One region of the Mesorhizobium sp. M1322 genome, then DNA from elsewhere that is predicted to be linked to it. Evidence: predicted binding sites of a transcription regulator. Region 1 holds the regulator's gene; each other region holds the start of a gene.
What was found. The regulator LexA, encoded in region 1, represses DNA repair genes until DNA is damaged. The targets are predictions, from matches to a motif close to TGTTCNNNNTGTGTTCNG.
Positions count from the first base shown of each region.

Region 2: a site for LexA is predicted at 2,388-2,405, ahead of NKH12_RS10000 (2'-5' RNA ligase family protein). Genes of this name have one in related genera too.
Region 3: a site for LexA is predicted at 1,864-1,881, ahead of NKH12_RS07060 (ATP-dependent helicase). Genes of this name have one in related genera too.
Region 4: a site for LexA is predicted at 958-975, ahead of NKH12_RS05165 (helicase-related protein). Genes of this name have one in related genera too.

Region 1 is NZ_JAMYLP010000027.1:15,106-18,552, reverse strand. Features, by position in the region: gene NKH12_RS12870 (ComEC/Rec2 family competence protein) at 1-967, shown strand, start outside; gene lexA (transcriptional repressor LexA) at 961-1,698, opposite strand; gene NKH12_RS12860 (molybdopterin molybdotransferase MoeA) at 1,803-3,008, opposite strand; gene moaC (cyclic pyranopterin monophosphate synthase MoaC) at 3,008-3,447, opposite strand, start outside.
Region 2 is NZ_JAMYLP010000019.1:28,525-31,971, reverse strand. Features, by position in the region: gene NKH12_RS10020 (xylulokinase) at 1-288, shown strand, start outside; gene NKH12_RS10015 (ArsC family reductase) at 343-699, opposite strand; gene NKH12_RS10010 (ArsR/SmtB family transcription factor) at 875-1,240, shown strand; gene NKH12_RS10005 (SRPBCC family protein) at 1,237-1,722, shown strand; gene NKH12_RS10000 (2'-5' RNA ligase family protein) at 1,732-2,340, opposite strand; gene NKH12_RS09995 (2-dehydropantoate 2-reductase) at 2,455-3,432, opposite strand; gene NKH12_RS09990 (acyl--CoA ligase) at 3,437-3,447, opposite strand, start outside.
Region 3 is NZ_JAMYLP010000012.1:16,628-20,074, forward strand. Features, by position in the region: gene NKH12_RS07060 (ATP-dependent helicase) at 1-1,823, opposite strand, end outside; gene NKH12_RS07065 (dienelactone hydrolase family protein) at 2,032-2,937, shown strand; gene NKH12_RS07070 (EamA family transporter) at 2,938-3,447, opposite strand, start outside.
Region 4 is NZ_JAMYLP010000008.1:53,426-56,872, forward strand. Features, by position in the region: gene NKH12_RS05160 (TetR/AcrR family transcriptional regulator) at 1-457, shown strand, start outside; gene NKH12_RS05165 (helicase-related protein) at 1,143-3,447, shown strand, end outside.

The DNA.
Region 1 (3,447 bases):
CTCCATCATTGCCGGCACCGCCACCGCGCTCTTCGCCATTTGGCACTTCCAGCGCGTCTCGCCGCTTAGCCTGTTCGCCAATCTGGCGGTCATGCCGATCGTAACGGTCGTCATGTTCCTGGCCGTCCTCAGCGCCTTGGCAATGCCTTTCGGCTTCGACGGACCTTTCCTCTACATGATGGGCAAGGGGCTGACGGCCATGATCGCAATATCGGGATGGATTTCCGAGCGTTCGCCGGTCGATGCAGTCGGACTTATTTCGTTGCAATCGGTGCTGCTGGTGACGGTCGCCCTGGTCATCGCCACGATGGCGACGACATGGTTGCGGCTTGCGGCACTTCCCTTTGCGCTTGCCGGCCTGCTGACGATTTCCGAGACGCGCACGCCCGACGTGCTGATCTCGGAGGATGCGCATCTGGTGGCGTTGCCGATCGGCGGCGGCGAATTGGCCGTCAACCGGGTGCGCTCGAACGAATTCACCACCGACAACTGGAAACATGCGCTGGTTTCAGCGACCATTGTCGAGCCCGAGACATTCGAAAAAGGAGACGTGCGGTTCGACATCGCCGACCCGGCCGACCTGCCGCCGGGAGCGCCCTTCTACTGCACTGCCGGCCTGTGCCTCGCCCGGCATCCGTCCGGCGCGATCATCGCGCTCGCCGACAACCGCAAAACCGCGCGGTCAGCCTGTGCCTTTGCGGATCTGATCGTCATCGACGACGCCACAGCCTATTACAATCCCTGCCGCAATCCGCTGGTCCTCGTCGTCACCAAACGGCAGCTCGCTCGCATGGGCAGTGCCGCCGTCTTCTTCGATCCGCTATCGGCGACGACGCGCGCAGAAATCCGTTTTGCCGTCAGACAGCCCTATAGACCCTGGCATGAGCAGCGGAGATTTTCGCGCGAGGCGAAGGGCCTGCCGCCATACCGCAGGGCCGAGAAACCCAAAAAGCCTGCCGCTCAGTAACGCCGGATTAGTCCGACGAGCTTGCCTTGCACCTTGACCCGGTCCGGCCCGAAGATACGCGTTTCATAGGCCGGATTGGCGGCTTCAAGTGCGATCGAGGCGCCCTTACGGCGGAACCGCTTCAGCGTCGCTTCCTCCTCGTCGACCAAGGCGACGATGATCTCGCCAGGCTGGGCGGTGTCGGCGTTGCGGATGATGACCGTGTCGCCGTCGAAAATGCCGGCCTCGATCATCGAATCACCCTTGACCTCCAGCGCGTAGTGCGTGCCGCCGGTGATCATGTCCGGCGGCACCGAGATCGAATGCGTCTGGTGCTGGATCGCATCGATCGGTACACCGGCAGCGATGCGGCCCATCACCGGGATGGAGACGGTGGCAACGACGTCGTCATCATTGCCGGCCGCAGGCATGCGTGAAGGCGCCGGCTTGATCTGTCGCCCGAGGCTGCCCTGCCCAAGGCTGCCCTGAATGACGCTCGGCGAGAATTTGCGCGCCGCATTGAGGCCGGGCGCGATCGAATCGGGCAGGCGCAGCACCTCCAGCGCGCGGGCGCGGTTGGGCAGGCGGCGAATGAAGCCGCGCTCCTCCAGCGCCGTGATCAGCCGATGGATTCCCGACTTGGAGGCGAGGTCGAGCGCTTCCTTCATCTCGTCGAACGAGGGCGGAATGCCGCTTTCCTTCAGCCGCTCGTGGATGAACATCAGCAGTTCGTGTTGTTTGCGTGTCAGCATCGCGACCCCCAACAGAATCAGAAAAACAAACCCAGAACAAACACTATCTGTTCCAGTTGTGTTCCGCAACCGTTTAAAGTTTAATGAATGTGTTGACGTTTTGTTCAGCGTAGCATCAGCACGCTGCAGGCGGCGCCCGTCGCGGCTGGGGGAGCGAATGGCTCGCGCACGATCAGCCCGTTGGCGTCGGCCAGCATTTTGAGCATCGAGGAATCCTGGATGCCGAACGGGGTCGCCAGCAGCGTGCCGGCTTCTTCACTCACCACGGCGCGTACATAGTCCTGCCTGAGATCGTTGGCCGGCATGGCAGCGCCGAGCCGCGCCTGACGCATGTCCTGCCGGAAGGCGCGGCCGCCGAGGCGCGCAAGCAGCGGCTTCAGAAAGAGCTGCGTGCAGACCAGGCTCGCCACCGGATTGCCAGGCAGGCCGATGCAGCGGATGTCACCCAGCCGCCCGAACATCAGCGGCTTGCCGGGCCGCATGGCGATTTTCCAGAAATCGAGCGTCATGCCTTCGCCGGTCAGCACGTCATGGACTAGGTCATGGTCGCCGACCGAGGCGCCGCCCAGCGTGACGATGACGTCGGCGCCTGCATCGACCGCTTGTTTCACCAGCGTGGCGATCGCCTCCTTGCGGTCGGGGGCGATGCCGAGATCGAGCGCGCTGGCGCCGACTGAGCGGGCAGCGGCGGCGACGCCATAAGCATTGGACGAGATGATCTGGTCGGGGCCAAGGTCGCTGCCTGGCGGCAGCAATTCGTCGCCGGTGGCGATGATAGCGACCAGCGGCCGTTTCACCACGCTGACCTGCGGATGGTTGGCCGACGCCGCCAGCGACAATGCCGCCGGATCAAGCAGGCGGCCTTTCTCCAGCAGCACGTCGCCCTTCGAGAAATCGAGCCCGAGGCGGCGGATGTTGCGGCCTTCAACCGTCGACGCGGTCACTTCGATGCTGCCGCCGCCGAGATCGCGGACATTCTCCTGGATAACGATGGTGTCGGCGCCTGCAGGAAGCGGGGCGCCGGTGAAGATGCGCACGGCCTGCGCCGGGCCGACTGTTCCGGCAAAGCCGCGTCCGGCCGGAGCCATGCCGATCACCGAAAGTTTCGCGGACACGGACGCGACATCCTCGGCCCGCACGGCATAGCCGTCCATGGCGGACGCGTTGAACGGCGGCTGGGTGCGGAGCGCCACGAGCGGCTCCGCCAGCACGCGGTTGGCGGCGTCCATCAGGGCGACGCTTTCAGCTTGCGAGGGCGCAGCATCTTCAAGCAGGCGCTCGAGCGCCTCGGCGACCGGAAGCAGCGCCATTATCGGCCTGCCTGTTGGGCGCCTACCTTGTAGTCGCCGGATTTGCCGCCGGTCTTTTCCACCAGCCTGATGCTGGAGATCACCATGGCGCGATCGACTGCCTTGGCCATATCGTAGATGGTGAGGCAAGCGACCGAGACGGCGGTCAGCGCTTCGATCTCGACGCCGGTCTTGCCGGTGACGCGGGCCAGCGCCGTGACCTTCAGGCCGGGCAGCGCCGCGTCCGGTTCGATGTCAACGGATACCTTGGTCAACAGCAGCGAATGGCAAAGCGGGATCAGTTCATGCGTCCTCTTGGCCGCCATGATGCCGGCGATGCGCGCCGTGCCCAACACGTCGCCCTTTTTGGCGTCGCCGTCGAGGATCATCTTCAGCGTTTCGGGTCTCATCGAGACAAGACCCTCGGCAATCGCCGTGCGGGTCGTCTCCGCCTTGTCGC
Region 2 (3,447 bases), on a different contig from region 1:
GTGGCGATCGGCGGCGGCGCCAACAGCAGCCTTTGGACAAAGATGATCGCGGACGCAACCGGGATAGCGATCCATAAGGGTCACAATGCCGAGGCCTCGTCCCTCGGCGCAGCCATTAGCGCCGCGGTCGGCATCGGATGGTTCGAGAGTTTTGCTGAGGCCGCGGACGCCATGACGAGCATCGCCGAGACAATCGAACCGGACCCACGCTGCCGCGAAGCATGGGACGCGCTGTCGGCCAAGCAGGCCAAGGTCTTTTCCGCGACCCAATTCGCCTGGCGGAATTGAGACCGGCGCGGCAACCAGGCTCTCGAACTCGAGCGTGAAAAGCATCCCATCCCGCTACTTCAACCCACCCACCGCCTGCTGATAGACATCAGGCTTGAAGCCGACGAGGATACGATCACCGAGATCGAGGACCGGCCGCTTGATCATCGTCGGCTTGGCCAGCATCAGCGCCTTGGCCTTCTTCTCGTCGAGGCTCAGCTTGTCCTTGTCCGAAAGTTCGCGAAACGTCGTGCTCGCCTTGTTGAGCAGGATTTCCCAGCCGACCTTGCCGGACCAGCCGTTCAGCCGGTCCGCGTCCAGCCCTTCGACCCGATAATCGTGAAAACGATAGGCAACATCGTGGCTTTCCAGCCAGGTGCGCGCCTTCTTGATGGTGTCGCAATTGGTGATGCCGTACATCGTGATGGTCAAAATTAGGGTCCCTCGGACTGATCGTTCGTCGAATCTGGTGGCACCCTAAAACCGCACTTCTCACTTTGCCAGCGGCCTGCCAGCATCTTCAAGATTTGGGCTTGCCAACACTAAGGAAATTTCCTAGGTATTTTTTCCGAACCATCTTTGCGATACGCAGTGGCGCGAGGAAGACATGACCGCCGCAACAATCCCGCACACGGCAAGTCCGAACACTCCACCGATCGACGGCATCTTTCGGGCGCTATCCGATCCGACGCGCCGCCGTGTCGTCGAGCGGCTGAACAGAAGCCCCGCCTCGGTCAGTGAGCTTGCGCAGCCGTTCGATATGGCCCTGCCCTCCTTCATTGAACATCTCAGGGTGCTGGAAGGCTGCGGGCTGGTGCGTTCCGAAAAAGCCGGCCGCGTCAGGACCTACCAACTCGCGCCTGAGCCGCTGAAACTTGCGGAAAATTGGCTGGCCGAGCAACGCGCGTTGTGGGAACGCCGCCTCGATCAGTTCGACGAGTATGTCCTGAAACTCAAGGAGAAAGACAAATGAGTTCGACCCCGCTGTTCAAACCAAATCCAAAACTCGACCTCGTTCTCGAACGCGTCATCGACGCGCCGCGCGCGCTTTTGTGGACAGCCTGGACGACGCCCGAACATGTTCGGCAATGGTTCACACCGAAGCCGTGGATCGTCACCGATTGCGAGATCGACCTCAGGCCCGGCGGCCTGTTCAGGACCCGCATGCAGTCGCCTGACGGCAACGAGGTCAATGACCGCCATTGCTGCTACCTCGACATCGTCCCGAACGAGCGGCTGGTGTGGACCGATGCGTTGCTGCCCGGCTATCGGCCGTCAGGGGACCCATTCATCACAGCGGTCATATCGTTGCAGCCGGAAGGCAAGGGGACACGCTACACCGCGACCGCCATCCACCGCGATGAAGCGACACGAAAGAACCACGAGGAGATGGGCTTTTTCGATGGCTGGGGCACCGTAGCGGATCAGCTGGCGGCTTACGTCAAGACGATCTGAGCGGATTGGTTATGAGGTGGCGATCAATGGCCAGCGATCCAGATTTCTGTACACCGTTAGACCGCGCAGGCTGTGAATAAGAATGAACTCCCTTGCGACGAAACTGATCGGATCGATAAGCTGCCTAACGATGAATTTTTCGTCGTAAGCAAGTGTCATATGTGGAACGAAATGATCTGACGATTTCAGCCCGTTCGCCTTCATTCCCGCCCCAAGCAACCGACTAAGTTCGCAAACCGGCCCGTTGTCGGCCAGAAGTACAAATGGCCGCGAAGGCAGCTTGCCCCTTGTGACTGGAGGACCTGGGAAGCTTCCCGCATAGCGAAACGTGACCTCAAACGCTGGGACAGTGACCAGTCGGCCGGACCGCCTTGCCGCGAATACGATTTTCGATCGAAGCCTCTTGTAGTCGCCGGCATGCTGCAAGCTGACGTGAAACCGCCCTTCCAGCAACAGCGATCCGGTTATCTCGTTGAGGCCGCATATCTGTCTTTGTAGAGCGGAAAATCGGGAATAGTCATTCGGCTCCAGACGCAACGCGAAGAACACGCGATCCCGCAGCTTCGGCTGCCACGGAGGAAGAGGTATGCCGAAATCGAACTCTTGCTGCCGATACATCTGTACTCGTTCGGCCGAGGAACGCTCCTGTTAAACTTTGTTTGACCTGAAACAAAACAGGAACAAACTGGAGAGTCAAGTGGGGATCGAGTCGGCAACTTCACGATCGGTACATCAATAGCAGCCGCGTTCGGTGGCGAGGCGGCGCACCAGTGCCAGCACGCTGTCGATGGTGGGCGTCGGCTGGCTAGTCAGCCGGCCGAGTTCCTGAACCGCAGTCACCAGCGCGTCGATCTCCATCGGACGGCCGCGCTCCAGATCCTGCAGCATCGACGTCTTGTGCTCGCCGACGTCGCCGGCACCCTTGATGCGGCGATCGACGGATATCGGGAAACGCACCCCGAGACTTTCGCCGATCGCCTGCGCCTCCAGCATCATGGCGCGGGCAAGCGTGCGGGTTGCCTCGTCGGCAGTGATTGCTGCAAGCGTGCTGCCGGTCAGCGCGGAAATCGGGTTGAAGGAGAGATTGCCCCAGAGCTTCACCCATGTCTCACTCCGGATGTCGTCGCGGACCGGCGCCTGCAGCCCCGCCGCAACCATCTCCTCGGCAAGCCGCGTGACACGTTCGCTCTTCTCGCCTGAAGGCTCGCCAAGCGAGAACCGCTTTCCCTCGATATGGCGGACCAGGCCGGGCGCATCCACCTCGGCCGCGGGATAGACGACCGAGCCGATGACGCGATCCGGGCCAAGCCGATCCCAGATCACCCCACCGGGATCCACCGCTTGCAACCGCGTGCCTTCGAGCGACCCACCGATCTTATGGAAATACCACCACGGCACGCCATTCTGCATTGTGACGACGGCCGTCGCCTCGCCCAGCAGCGGCGCGATCTGGTCGAGCGCCGGTGCGACCGAATGGGCCTTGAGCGCCAGCACGACATAGTCCTGGGCACCTAATTCCTGCGCCTGCGCGGCGGCCCTGACAGAGACGACGGATTCATTGCCGTCTTCAATCAGGCGAAGCCCGGCCGTCTTGATCGCGTCGAGATGCGCACCGCGCGCCACGATAGACAGATCGCCCCGGCCGGCCATGGCAAGTTTGGCCGCGAGATAGCCGCCGATCGCGCCGGCGCCGAAAATGGTGATCCGCATCATTTCAAAGCCCGG
Region 3 (3,447 bases), on a different contig from region 1:
TTCCACATGTCGGTGTAGCCGCTCTCCTCCAGGATGGTCTCGGCAAGCTCGGTGTGCGGCGTGGTCTCCAGCGCCTTCTGCCAGCGCTCGAAATTGGCGGCGACTTCGCGCAGCGCTGCGCGCGGTTTTGGCTTCAGCTCGTCGCTCTCGGCGAGTTTTTCGGCAGCCTCCAGCATCGGGATGCGAAGCACCCTGGCGGTGTCGTGGATCTGGCGGATGGTGGCTTCGCCCAACCCGCGCTTCGGCACGTTGACGATGCGCTCGAAGGCGAGGTCGTCGGCGCCTTGCGCGACGACGCGGAAGAAGGCCAGCGCATCGCGGATTTCGAGGCGCTCGTAGAAGCGCGGCCCGCCGATGACGCGGTAGTTGAGGCCGAGGGTGACGAAGCGGTCCTCGAACTCGCGCATCTGGAACGATGCGCGGACAAGAATGGCCATGTCGTTGAGGTTGTGCTTCTGCCGCTGGTAGGCCTCGATGGTTTCGCCGACGGCGCGGGCCTCCTCCTCGGAATCCCAGGCGGCATGGACATGCACCTTCTCGTCATCCTCGGCAACCTTTTCGGTGAACAGCGTCTTGCCGAAGCGACCTTCATTGTGGGCGATGAGGTGGGAGGCGGTGCCGAGGATATGCGCGGTGGAGCGGTAGTTGCGCTCCAGCCGGATGATCGTGGCGCCGGGGAAATCCTTATCGAAGCGCAGGATGTTGTCGACCTCGGCCCCGCGCCAGCCATAGATGGATTGATCGTCGTCGCCGACGCAGCAAATGTTTACTTTGTTATCGCTCACGGGCTGTTCCGCGCCTGCCGGCGCGGGCCCTCCGCGAGGGCCTCGCAACGGCTCGGACGGACGGTCGTCCTTGCTGCCTTCGGCCGGAATTCCCGATTCATCCTTCGGACTTGCCGGTCTATAGCTACCCGCCTCCGTTCTATCCGGAACTCCGGAACGACCTGGAGCGCGACCACCCGGAGAGCCACTTCGTGGTCCGCCCGGCCGCTGCGCCAAAAGCCGCAGCCACATGTATTGGGCGGTGTTGGTGTCCTGGTACTCGTCGACGAGGATGTATTTGAAGCGCTTGTGGTACTCCTTCAGCACGTCCGGATTGGCGCGGAAGATGCGGATCGGGTGGCACAGGAGATCGCCGAAGTCGCAGGCGTTCAGCGTTTTCAGCCGCTCCTGATAGGCCTTGTAGAGCTCGCGGCCCTTGCCGTTGGCGAAGGCGCGGGCGTCGCCCTCGGGAATGTCGGCGGGGCCAAGCCCCTTGTTCTTCCAGCCGTCGATCATCTGGGCGAACTGCTTGGCCGGCCAGCGCTTATCGTCCAGCCCTTCGGCCTGGATGAGCTGCTTGATCAAGCGCACGACGTCGTCGGTGTCGAGAATGGTGAAGTCGGATTTGAGCCCGGCAAGCTCGGCGTGTCGGCGCAGCAGCTTCACGCCAATCGAATGGAAGGTGCCGAGCCACGGCATGCCTTCGACATTGCCTTCGCCTATTAAGAGGCCGATGCGCTGCTTCATCTCTCGCGCCGCCTTGTTGGTGAAGGTGACGGCGAGGATTTCCCTGGGGTAGGCCCTATGGGTGGCGAGGATGTGAGCGATACGGGTGGTCAAGACGCGCGTCTTGCCGGTGCCGGCCCCGGCCAGCACCAGAACCGGACCTTCGGTAGTTTCCACCGCCAGCCGCTGCTCGGGGTTGAGCCCGTTCAGATAATCGGGTGCATTGTTGTGGCCGCTGCGGGCAGCCATGGCGCGCGCGGCAATGCCCGACGGGGCCGCGGGCCGCGCGTTCGGTTCGTCAAAAAAAGGCATATCTTCCGAAAAGCCGGACATCTCCCCCGAATGTAGTGATTCGGCAGCGAAAGGCCAGAAGTGTCTCCGTTTTGTTCTCAATCCAGGGCCGGAACCTACAAACGGGTAGATTTAACCCACCGACGTCGTGGAGCGCTGCATGCCGGGCCTCACTCATCCGTGACTGGACCATGCGCGCTTCTATCTTATCTTGCGCGGCGGACACATTCCCGAAGCCGAGGAGAGCGCCATGACAGAACCGAGCCCTGCCAGCCACGCCGTCAACAGACCCGCCATCACCCAGGCGATGATCGACGCCTACGACGAATACACGCATCTGACGCTCGACCGGCGGCGCTTCATGGAACAGTTGACCAGGCTTGCCGGATCAGGTGCGGCGGCCGCCGCAATCGCGCCGCTGCTGGCGGCGAATTCAGCCCGGGCGGCGATCGTAGCCGAGGACGATTCACGCGTGGCGGGCGAGGACATCAGCTATCCCGGCAGCGGTGGCGAGATGAAGGGCTATCTGGTCAAGCCAGCCGGCCAGTCCGGCAAGGTCGGCACCGTCATCGTCGTGCACGAGAACAGGGGGCTCAACCCGCATATAGGCGATGTGACGCGGCGCGTGGCGCTGGAAGGGTTTGTGGCGCTGGCCCCGGACTTCCTGTCCCCGCTCGGCGGCACGCCGGCCGACGAGGACAAGGCGCGTGACCAGTTCTCCAAGCTCGATCCGGCGCAGACCGTCGCCAATGCGGTCGCAACAGTCGCTTTCCTCAAAGAACACGCGGATGGCAACGGCAAGGTCGGCGCGGTCGGCTTCTGCTGGGGCGGCGGCACGGTGAACACGCTGGCTGTCAACACGCCGGATCTGACTGCCGCTGTCGCCTATTACGGCATGCAGCCGAAGGCCGAGGATGTGCCGAAGATCAAGGCGGCGCTGCTGCTGCATTATGCCGGGCTCGACACCCGCATCAATGCCGGTATCGACGCCTTCAAGAAGGAACTCGATGCAGCCAAGGTCGAGTACACGGTCTATGTCTATGAAGGCGCCAATCATGCCTTCAACAATGACACGTCCGCGGCCCGCTACGACAAGAACGCGGCAGACCTCGCCTGGGGCCGGACGATCGCCTTTCTCAAGGAGAAGCTTGCCTGATCAGGGATTTGCCGGTTTGTGAAAAGCGACGCCGGCCACCACCAGCGCGATGCCGAAGCAATCGGTAGGGCTGGGTATCTGGCGCAGCACAATGACGCCGATCAGCGTGGCGGTGACCGGCAGCAACGACAGCATCAGCGCGAAGCTCGATCGCGGGAGCCGCGACATGGCAAGCTGGTCGCAGATATAAGGGATGACCGAGGAGCATATGCCGACGCCGATGGCGGCGATGAGCAGTGGCGGCGCCGAGAAGGCCGGCAGCGCATCGGTGAAGCCGATCGGCAGCACGATGAGGCAGGCGACCGCCATGGCGGCACCCAGGCCGACGATGCCGTCGCCAGCGCCGGCGCGGGCAACGCGATGGCCAAGCACGATATAGCCGACGAACAGCGCGCCGTTCAGGAAGGCCCAGAACAGGCCGATCGGGTCGCTTGACCATTTGACATCGATCAGCAGCAAGGTGCCGATGACGGCAACGGCAAGGGCTGCGAGATTGCGCGGGCTTCTGAC
Region 4 (3,447 bases), on a different contig from region 1:
GGCCTCGATCGATCCGGCCATGGTGATCCGCTATTTCCGCAGCAAGGACGAGCTGTTCGCCAGGGCGGCGGTCGTCGACCTGCAATTGCCGGCACTGCGGGTGATCGATCGAAGCACCATCGGTGAAACGCTGATCAGGCGTTTTCTCGAAATCTGGGAGGGCGCGGCCAGCGGTCCTGGCATGGCAATTCTGCTGCGTTCGGCGACGTCGAACGAATTCGCCGCCGAAAAGTTACGTGACGTATTTGCCAACCAGGTGAGGCCGGTGGTTGCGGCGGTCGCTGACCCCGCCGATGCGGGTCGACGTGCCGGGCTCGTTTCGAGCCAGTTGCTGGGTCTGGCGATGTGCCGATACCTGCTGCGGCTTCCGCCCGTCGTCGCCCTGTCCCACGACGAAATTATCCAGAACGTCGGCCCTACTTTGCAGCGCTATGCCGTGGGAGAGGAAGTGTCTTGAACCAGCCGTTCAGGATTTTTGGTCTGGTCCTCGTGCAGCGACTGCGTCGACCGATGGACGCGGCGCCGATCTGTGCCGAAGCGGCACGCAAAGGTTAACGGCGGCGGCGCAGCTGTGCAAAACCTTCTTTCCTGCCTGTGGATACCCGGTGGAAAACCTGTTCACGACACAACATATTGGGGTGAACAAACCGGGAAACATCCGCCAAGGCTGATTCGTCGCCGTTTCGTTCCGGCTTTGAGCGGAAGGTTAACGACAAAGGCTGAGAACATCCCCGAATCGTTAAGGCGCGTTTAGGAAAAATTAATGATTTCGAAATGTTGGATGACGCCCGCCGACCTGCGTCGCTCGTTCGACGGCAAAGGTTAACGGCTACATCCGTCCTGCATGAATCGGGCCAGTTCGGCGATTCAGCATATGGTGAGACTCGCCGGCGAAAAATCCAGATATAGCCGTGAACAAAACCTGAATCAGCGAGAGTCAGCGATTCGTAGCCGATTCGTTCCAGACTCGTTCTAACTGTTAAATCAGGACCGTTTGACAACACCAGACGAGAGCCTTCGATCTGCCGTCGGAACATTCCGCTTTCGCTTCGCGCCCGAAATCCCTATGTGTCGCTTGTCACACGCGCCAGAACGGGGCGCGCTCCCGACAACGCGAGGCAGAGAGCCTTATTTCCAGGTCGATGAACATCCAGCCGAAACACACTGAACCGCTGATCCTGTCGGGCCGCGATGTGACCGCCGTGCTCGGGCCGACCAACACCGGTAAGACCCATCTCGCCATCGAGCGCATGGTGGCGCATGAAAGCGGCATTATCGGCCTGCCGCTCAGGCTGCTCGCCCGCGAGGTTTATTCACGCGTCTGCGAGAAGGTCGGTGCTCACAAGGTGGCGCTCATTACCGGCGAGGAGAAGATCCAGCCCGACGGCGCCAGATATTCGGTCTGCACCGTGGAAGCCATGCCGCGCGAGACCGACGCCGCCTTCGTTGCCATCGACGAGGTCCAGCTGGCCGGCGATCTCGAGCGCGGCCACATCTTCACCGACCGCATCCTGCATCTGCGCGGCCGCCAGGAGACACTGCTGCTCGGCGCAGCCACCATGCACGGCATCCTCCAGCGTCTGCTGAAGGGCGTGTCGGTGGTGACGCGGCCACGGCTGTCGCATCTCGCCTATGCCGGCTCGAAGAAGCTCACCCGCCTGCCGCGACGCACGGCGATCGTCGCCTTTTCCGCCGATGAGGTCTATGCGATCGCCGAACTGATCCGCCGCCAGCAGGGCGGTGCGGCCGTTGTGCTCGGCGCGCTATCGCCCCGCACCCGCAACGCGCAGGTGGCGCTGTTCCAATCGGGTGATGTCGACTATCTGATCGCCACCGATGCGATCGGCATGGGCCTCAACCTCGATCTCGATCATGTCGCCTTCGCCCAGAACCGCAAGTTCGACGGCTACCAATACCGCAATCTGACCGCGGCCGAGCTCGGCCAGATCGCCGGCCGCGCCGGCCGGCACTTGCGCGACGGAACCTTCGGCGTCACCGGCCAGGTCGATCCGCTGGACGAGGAACTGGTCAAGAAGATCGAAGCGCATGATTTCGACCCGGTGAAGGTGCTGCAATGGCGCACCGCGCGTTTCGATTTCGTCAACCTCGACGCGCTGAAGCGCTCGATCGAGACCAACGCGCCGGTTGAAGGCCTGACGCGCGCGTTGCCCGCCGTGGATGCGCAGGCGCTCGAACATCTGTCCCGCGATGAAGACATCCGGGCGCTTGCCACCGACGCCAAACGCGTGGCGCTGTTATGGGAGGCCTGCGCCCTTCCCGACTACAGGAAGATCGCGCCGGCCCAGCATGCCGACCTGATCGCCTCGATCTATATGGACCTTGCCAGGCATGGCCATGTCGACGAGAATTACATGGCCGAGCAGGTGCGCCGTGCCGACACCACCGAGGGCGACATCGACACGCTGTCGCACCGGATCGCCCAGATCCGCACCTGGACTTTCGTTTCCAACCGGCCCGGCTGGCTGGCCGATCAGGCACACTGGCAGGAAAAGACGCGCGAAATCGAGGACAGATTGTCGGATGCGCTGCATGAGCGGTTGACGAAACGCTTCGTAGACCGCAGGACTTCCGTCCTCATGCGGCGCCTTAGAGAAAATACCATGCCTGAAGCCGAAATCAGTCCAACCGGAACCGTCCTCGTCGAAGGCCATCATGTCGGCGAGTTGCAGGGGTTCCGCTTCACCGCCGACCAGAGCGCCGGCGGCGAGGACGCCAAGGCGGTGCGCACAGCAGCCCAGAAGGCGCTTGCAGCCGAATTCGAGGCGCGGGCCGAACGCTTCGGCGCCTCGGCCAATGGCGACATCGCGCTCGGCTCCGATGGCACGCTGCGCTGGATCGGCGCGCCGATCGGCACGCTGGTCGCCGGCGAGGAGCCGTTGAAGCCGCGCCTTGTGCTGCTGGCCGACGAGCAGCTCACCGGCCCCGCCCGCGACAAGGTCGCGGCGCGCGCCGAGCGCTTCGTCAATTTCCAGATCGAGTCCCTGCTGAAGCCGCTGGTCGACCTCAAGAACGCTGAGCAGATCACCGGCATCGGCCGCGGCATCGCCTTCCAGCTCGTCGAGCATTTCGGCCTCATCAATCGCCGCGACATCGCCGAGGAGATGAAGTCGCTCGATCAGGAAGGCCGCGCCGCCCTTCGCCGGCTCGGCGTGCGCTTCGGCGCCTACCACGTCTTCGTGCCCGCGCTGATCAAGCCGGCCCCGGCCGGACTGGTGACGCTGTTGTGGGCGCTGAGAAACGACGGCAAGGACAAGCCCGGCTTTGGCGACGTGGTTCACGCGCTGGCCTCCGGCCGCACCTCGGTGGTCATCGATCCCACCTTCGACAAGGCCTTCTACAAACTGGGCGGCTACCGCAATCTCGGCCGTCGCGCGGTGCGCGTCGACATCCTTGAACGGCTGGCCGACCTGATCCGGCCCGCAACCA